Regions from separate parts of the Mixta mediterraneensis genome, predicted to be linked through region 2. Evidence: predicted binding sites of a transcription regulator. Region 2 holds the regulator's gene; the other holds the start of a gene.

Region 1 (4,005 bases), on a different contig from region 2:
TTTGACGTTGGCGTACTCAGAGGGATCGAGACGCTCTTTCTGCACGCGCGTCATGTAAAGAATATCCAGCTCTGGCATCACCTCTTCAAAACTGTCGTGACGCGACCAGGCAATATTTTGCTCATCCAGCATGTCGGTGATGTAACCCGGCATTGCCAGCGCATCGGGGGCGATAAAGAAGAAACGGTTGCCATCAAACTTAGCCAGCGCTTGCGTCAGCGAATGCACGGTGCGGCCATATTTCAGGTCGCCGACCATCGCTATATTGAGATTGTCGAGGCGGCTTTGGGTTTCGCGGATAGTGAACAGATCGAGCAGGGTTTGTGTCGGATGCTGATTCGCGCCATCGCCCGCATTCAGAATCGGGATACCACCGGCGAATTCCGTTGCCAGACGCGCCGCGCCCTCCTGCGGATGACGCATCACAATTGCATCAACATAAGTGCTTACGACGGAAATGGTATCTGCCAGCGTTTCGCCTTTTTTGCCCAGCGAGGTATTACTGCCGTCAGCAAAACCGACGACTGAGGCGCCAAGACGATGGATAGCGGTTTCAAATGACAGGCGAGTACGTGTTGAGGCTTCAAAGAAGCAGCTGGCGATGACGTTGTGCTTCAACAGTTCCGGCTGCGGATGAGCTTTGAGCTGTGCAGCGGTATGCAGCACCCGTTCCAGCTCGTCGCGACTGAGATCGTTGATTGAAATAATGTGTTTGCGATATAGCGGGTTAGCCATAACTCTCTCCTCGGTGCTGCCGGATTACGGACAAAAAAAAGCCCCTGCTGAAGGGGCTTTTTTAAGATCGGGTCGATGACGGAAAGAAACAGATGCGCCGCCTGCTGTCAGGCGAAATGGCGCGTTAAATTGTCCGCTGCACTGTTGCATGTTTCCTCCGGCAAATTGTGGCGCATTATACGCCATCAGTGATTTGCTTCAAGGGTAAATCACACCCACCGAAAACGTTTGCTTGCCGCTAATCAGCGCTGACCGAGTGTCGCCACCATTACCGCTTTAATGGTATGCATACGGTTTTCCGCCTGATCAAAAACGAGGCTGTGCGCTGATTCAAACACCTCATTGCTGACTTCCATACCGTTATGCAAACCGTATTGCTCCGCCATCTGGCGGCCCAGCGTGGTTTGATCATCATGAAAAGCGGGCAGGCAATGCAGGAATTTAACCTGTGGATTGCCGGTCAGCGCCAGCATCTCGCTGTTGACCTGGTAACCGCGCAGCAGGGCGATACGCTCTTCCCACACCGCTTTGGCTTCCCCCATCGATACCCACACATCGGTATAGATAAAGTCCGCGCCCTGCACGCCTTCGGCAATATTTTCGGTTAGTGTGATTTTGCCACCGGTTTGCTGGGCTAGCTGACGGCAGTGCACCACCAGCTCGTCTTGCGGCCAGCAGCCTTTCGGCGCCACTAAACGCAGATCTAACCCCGTCAGCGCTGCCGCTTCCAGCATCGTATTGCCCATGTTATTGCGTGCATCGCCAACATACACCAGCGTCATCTCACTGCGCTTTTTCCCGGGCAGATGTTCCTGCATCGTCAGTAAATCAGCAAGTAATTGCGTGGGGTGAAACTCGGTGGTTAAGCCGTTCCACACCGGCACGCCGGCGTATTCTGCCAGTGTCTCAACCAGTTGCTGGCCGTATCCACGATACTGAATGCCGTCATACATCCGGCCCAGCACGCGCGCGGTGTCTTTCATCGACTCTTTATGCCCAATCTGGCTGCCGCTTGGGCCGAGATAGGTCACGTTAGCACCCTGATCGTAAGCGGCAACTTCGAAAGAGCATCGGGTACGGGTTGAGTCTTTTTCGAAGATGAGCGCAATGTTTTTGCCTTTCAGATACTGCGTTTCGCACGCACTTTTTTTAGCGCTTTTTAATTCAGCGGAAAGGGTAAGCAAATAATCAATTTCGGCGGGGGAAAAATCCAACAGCCTGAGGAAATGGCGTTGATAAAGCTGACTCATACAGCGCTCCATGTAACCAGTCTAAATGAATTAAAATTCAATCTAACCGTATGAATATGCATTTTCAACCCCGGCGTGAATAAACTTTTCGTTTTGTGTAGTGGCGCGCCGGGCAGTGTGGGAAAATAATTGTTTATTGCCGAACTCAGAGAGGACATCGCCATGGCATATGAAGCATTGTTGGAAGAGCAGCGTGAAGAGACGCGCCTGATCATTGAAGAGCTGCTGGAGGATGGCAGCGATCCCGACGCGCTCTATACCATTGAGCACCATCTCTCGTGCAACAACTTTGACTCGCTGGAGAAAGCGGCCGTTGACGCTTTCAAGCTGGGCTACGAAGTGACCGAGCCGGAAGAATTAGAACTGGAGGATGGCACCACGGTGATGTGCGTGGATATTCTCAGCGAAGCCGCGTTGAACCCAGAGTTGATCGACGCGCAGGTTGAGCAACTGGTCAATCTGGTGGGTAAATACAACGTTGATTATGACGGTTGGGGCACGTATTTCGAAGATCCCGATGCTGAAGATGAGGACGATGACGAAGCTATCGACGACGATGAAGATACCGGTATTCGCCATTAATTTCTAAAGGGCGGAGCTGCTCCGCCTTCCTCTTTGCTACCACGTTTTGATTCGATGAACTACGCACTTTTACTTGAACCTGTTTACCAGTTTCTCCACTGCCGCACGCCACAAGCCTGGATTGACGAAGCGCGCAAGCCGGAGAACCTGACGCTGTTACTGACCGACCATCTGGTATGCGAACTTAAAGCGGCGCAGACTGCGGTTTGGCTAATTCGTAAATATGTGGCTGACCAGCCGAGTGGTGAAGCTATTCGCGCCTGGCTGAAGCCTTATGAGGATTTTATCTTCCGGGAGGAGGACGACAGCGACTTTATCAATGCCCACAAAAATCTGTCGAAAAGCATTATTGTTCGCAATGCATTGCCATGGACGGACGAACTGGTTGAAAAAATGGTGCTGCTGATCAAAGAAGAGCTGCATCACTTTTATCAGGTTTGGGAAATTATGCAGACGCGCGGGCTGGTTTATCAGAAAATAACGTCAAGCCGCTATGCCAGATCATTGCTGCGTGAAGTGACCACACACGAGCCGGATACGCTGGTGGATAAGTTGATCTGTGGCGCGTATATCGAAGCGCGATCCTGCGAACGTTTCGCTAGCTTAGCGCCTTATCTGGATAGTGAGCTGGAGAAGTTCTATATCTCACTACTGCGCTCGGAAGCGCGTCATTATCAGGATTACCTGACGCTGGCAGCGCAAATTTCACCGACAGACATTGCGCCAAGAGTACAGGCGATTGGCGCAACGGAAGGGCGGTTAATCAGCGAGCCAGACAGCGAGCTGCGTTTTCATAGCGGCGTACCCGCATTCTGAGTCCTTTTCCTCACCTGAAAACCGGTGAGGAAAAACATCACAGCACTTTTAACATCCGGACTTCGCAATCGACATGACCGGTGCAGCCCATAGCCGTATCAATCAGCTCAAAGCCCAGTGATTCATATAATTTAATCGCCCGTGTCAGGCTGGCGGTGGTTTCGAGATAGCAGCGACGAAAGCCGCGCTGACGCGCATGTTCCATGGCGCAGACCGCCAGTTTACGCGCTAAACCCAAACCGCGCACTTCCGGCAGGAAATACATCTTCTGCAGTTCACAAATATCTGGCGCGCTACAGGACAGAGCCGCCACGCCGCCACCGCCCATCACTTTACCCTGATGTTCGACGATCCAGTAGGCGCTGTCTTTGGCGCTGTAAACTTCAAATAACCGATCAAGATCGGGATCGGAAACGGTATACCCTTTGTCGGCAGTCAGGCCGAACTCAGCAGATACATCACGGATCACCTGAGCGATATGCGGATTATCGACGGCCATAATTGGACGTACCTGAAGATCAAGTCGCGTTGCGTTGGAGGTCATCATCTCTTCTGAATCCAGTGCGAAATACATAAAAAAGCCGGGCTAGCCCGGCTTGTTAATTAAGCTGTCAGACTAAGA
Region 2 (4,005 bases):
GATCGTGCGCGGCAACGCCGTGCCGATATGCTGGCAAACCGTGCGCGTAGTGAAGAAGAGAAAGAACAAGCCCCGCAGAATGTGGATGCGATCGAGATAGAAGAGCCGGTGATCGATCTCGATGCAATTAGCGCGCAATCACTGCGGCTGGTGCGTTCGCTACTTACGCTGGTTGCGCTAGTGTCAGTGATTGTGTTGTGGTCGGAGATTCACTCCGCCTTCGGCTTCCTTGAAAATATTCACTTGTGGGACGTCAACTCGTCGGTACAGGGCGTAGACAGCATACAACCGATTACGCTTGGCTCGGTGTTGATTGCGATTCTGGTGTTTATCATTACCACTCAGCTGGTACGCAATATGCCCGCGCTGCTGGAACTGGCGCTGCTCCAGCACCTCGATTTAACGCCCGGCACCGGTTATGCCATTACCACGCTGACGAAATATTTGTTGCTGCTGATCGGTGGACTGCTCGGTTTCTCGCTGATTGGCATTGAATGGGCGAAACTGCAATGGCTGGTAGCTGCGTTGGGTGTAGGTTTAGGCTTTGGTTTGCAAGAGATCTTTGCCAATTTTATCTCTGGCCTGATTATTCTGTTTGAGAAACCGATTCGTATCGGCGATACCGTTACTATCCGGGATCTCACGGGCAGCATTACCAAAATCAATACCCGTGCCACTACCATTACGGACTGGGACCGCAAAGAGATTATCGTGCCGAACAAGGCGTTTATCACCGAGCAGTTTGTTAACTGGTCATTGTCAGATTCGGTCACGCGCGTGGTACTGTCTATTCCGGCACCCGCTAAAGTGAATAGTGAAGAAGTGACGAATATTCTGAAGCAGGCCGCTGAGCGTTGCAGCTATGTGTTAGATACCCCGCCGCCGGAAGCATTTCTGGTTGATTTACAACAAGGGATACAGCTATTTGAGCTGCGTATTCACGCGGCGGAAATGGGACACCGTATGCCGCTACGTCATGAACTGCATCAGCTGATTCTGCAAGGCTTTGACCAACACGGCATTGAAATGCCCTTCCCCCCGTTCCAGATGCGTATGGAAACGCTGGGTAAGAAAGCGCCTGCAACTAACGGCACGCCCGCTACGCGCACCTTTAAATCGGGCGGCCTGTAAACAAAACGACAGCGCCCGGACATGCCGGGCGCTTTACCGTTTACCTTTCGCTTACTGCTTCACAAACTCTTCGCCCTGCACAATATCTTTCTTCAGCGTCTCAAGCATGTTATGCAGAGCCTGCTGCTCAAAAGTGCTTAATGTACCAGGCGATTTGCGTTCTACAACGCCATTTTTGCCCAGCAACAACGGTTGCGAGAAGAAGCGTGCATATTCGCCCTCTCCTTCCACATAAGCACATTCCACCACGTTGGCATCACCCTGTAACGCCCGCACCAGCGATAAACCAAAACGTGCCGCAGCCTGCCCCATCGATAATGTCGCTGAACCGCCACCTGCTTTGGCTTCCACCACTTCAGTCCCGGCGTTCTGAATACGTTTGGTTAAATCCGCGACTTCCTGATCGCTAAAGCTGATGCCTTTAACCTGAGAAAGCAGCGGCAGGATGGTCACACCTGAATGGCCGCCAATCACCGGTACTTCAATCTCATCCGGCGACTTGCCTTTCAGTTCAGCCACAAAAGTATTAGCGCGAATAATATCCAGTGTGGTAACGCCAAACAGACGATTTTTATCGTAGACGCCATGTTTTTTCAGAACTTCCGCAGCAATCGCCACGGTGGTATTAACCGGGTTAGTGATCACACCGATCAGCGCTTTTGGTGCCGTGCGGGCAACCTGGTCAATCAGATTACGCACAATGCCGGCATTCACATTAAACAGGTCGGCGCGGTCCATGCCGGGTTTACGCGCTACGCCAGCCGACATCAATACCACATCGGCGCCCTGTAGCGCAGGCGTGGCATCTTCGCCGCTAAATCCCTGAATTTTCACAGCGGTAGGGATATGACTGAGATCGACCGCGACGCCCGGCGTTACCGGGGCAATATCATAGAGAGAAAGTTCTGAACCTGCAGGAAGCTGCGTTTTGAGTAAAAGTGCAAGCGCCTGGCCAATACCGCCAGCAGCACCGAGAACGGCAACTTTCATTCTTAACTCCTTATTAAGGTGGGCAGAGAAGAGCCGAAATTCCATCTGTGTCAGACCTTAATCAACTGCTCAGGCGATGACAATTATCCGCGCTTATTTTACGTAATGACGCGCTTAAGCGCTGGATTCTATCCTTACTTATCATCTTATTCCTGAATGACCGGCAATTTTTTTGCCGTCTGCAGACAGAGAACAGCTATATTCGTTATCTGTTGTTGCATCTCCTATAGTATAACAATTTTACAACCTTTGCCCCGATGCGTACCCAGGCAGACTTTTTGGTCTGCTCATTATTCTTTGCTATTATTCCCGCCCGCTAATCGGCTTCTCCTGCTCGATTTTCAATCAATTGCATAACCATTCATTATTATGCATAATAATCGTTATGCCGTGGGCCGAATCCCGGTTATTCCCCTTTTTTATTGGATGCCTATGCGAAACCCATCAAAACAAGACGATCTGATCAAAGCGTTCAAAGCTTTATTAAAAGAAGAAAAATTCAGTTCCCAAGGTGAAATTGTTCAGGCATTGCAGGATGAAGGCTTCGAGAATATCAACCAGTCCAAGGTTTCTCGTATGCTGACCAAATTTGGCGCAGTGCGAACCCGTAACGCCAAAATGGAGATGGTTTACTGTTTACCCGCTGAATTAGGTGTGCCAACCACGACCAGCCCGCTGAAAAATTTGGTGCTGGACATTGATTACAACGATGCATTGATAGTGATTCATACCAGTCCCGGCGCGGCGCAATTAATTGCGCGCCTGCTGGATTCGCTGGGAAAATCAGAAGGCATCCTTGGCACCATTGCGGGTGATGACACCATTTTCATTACGCCCGCACGGACCTTTGCGGTTAAGCAGCTGTACGACGCTATTCTGGTTTTATTCGAACAAGAGCTATAAATCCCGCTTTGGCTACCGGCAGTTAACCTGCCGGTTACGCTTTATCCCTCTTCGCATCCGTCAGAAAAAAGCAGCCTTTTTCCGCTTAAATTCAACGGTTTACTTCACATCCCTCATTCGTGTTGAAAAGTAAAATATTGGTCATACCTTTTGGTAAACTCTACCATCATCGATATATTGCACTGGTTTAAATGCTAGAATTAGCTTCTTCTGTCAGGCAAAAAACAATTACCAGCTATATCCACCTGGATTTTTCGCACAAAAAGATAAAGTGACGTATGTCACTGTTTTAACATCAAAATAACTACTAATGGTCACTTTATCACCGGTTTTTATAACGTCCGGTTATTAAAACCAGCTATAAGGTTAAAGAATCACAAAAAAACATTATTAGCAGAGTATTAATTTCTGACGTTATTAGTTATATACTTATTTTCGTGATGCAAATCACACCAACTAAAAGATAAAAACAGACGACGAGGATATATAAATGAACGTTAAAACGACTATCGCCACCCTGAGCATTCTGTCTGCATTGTCATTCGGTGCTGTTGCAGCAGATTCTATCAATGCTGCCCAGGCGCAAAATATGCAACCTGTAGGCACCGTGAGTGTTAGCGGTATAGCTGGCTCACCAATGGATATTAATCAGAAGTTGAGTGATAAAGCCGATCAGCAAGGCGCAAAAGCCTATCGCGTCATTGAGGCTTATAACAACGGTAACTATCACGCGACTGCCAAACTGTATAACTAAGTTTAAATGAACCCGATAACTGGTAACTGGCGGCCTTTTTGAAGCGCACGCATGCACTTCGGGTTGCCGATACCAAATTTCAGGAGAATGCCCATGAAAACTAAATTGATTTTTGCCGTACTGAGCCTGGCTTCCGTTGTTTCATTTGGTGCCAGCGCCGCCAGCCTGGTTACCAATACACAGGCGCAGAAAATGAATCTGCAACCCATGAATCAGACTATCAGCGT

What was found. The regulator ArgR, encoded in region 2, controls arginine synthesis, uptake and breakdown. The targets are predictions, from matches to a motif close to ANTGAATAAAAATACANT.
Region 1: a site for ArgR is predicted at 2,010-2,027, ahead of argF (ornithine carbamoyltransferase). Genes of this name have one in related genera too.

The regions. Positions count from the first base shown of each region.
Region 1 is NZ_JASUAZ010000002.1:262,640-266,644, forward strand. Features, by position in the region: gene pyrB (aspartate carbamoyltransferase) at 1-735, opposite strand, end outside; gene argF (ornithine carbamoyltransferase) at 978-1,985, opposite strand; gene rraB (ribonuclease E inhibitor RraB) at 2,148-2,567, shown strand; gene miaE (tRNA isopentenyl-2-thiomethyl-A-37 hydroxylase MiaE) at 2,622-3,383, shown strand; gene QRY16_RS02990 (GNAT family N-acetyltransferase) at 3,421-3,930, opposite strand.
Region 2 is NZ_JASUAZ010000033.1:471-4,475, reverse strand. Features, by position in the region: gene mscM (miniconductance mechanosensitive channel MscM) at 1-1,131, shown strand, start outside; gene mdh (malate dehydrogenase) at 1,183-2,121, opposite strand; gene argR (transcriptional regulator ArgR) at 2,554-3,024, shown strand; gene yhcN (peroxide/acid stress response protein YhcN) at 3,515-3,778, shown strand; gene QRY16_RS16140 (YdgH/BhsA/McbA-like domain containing protein) at 3,872-4,005, shown strand, end outside.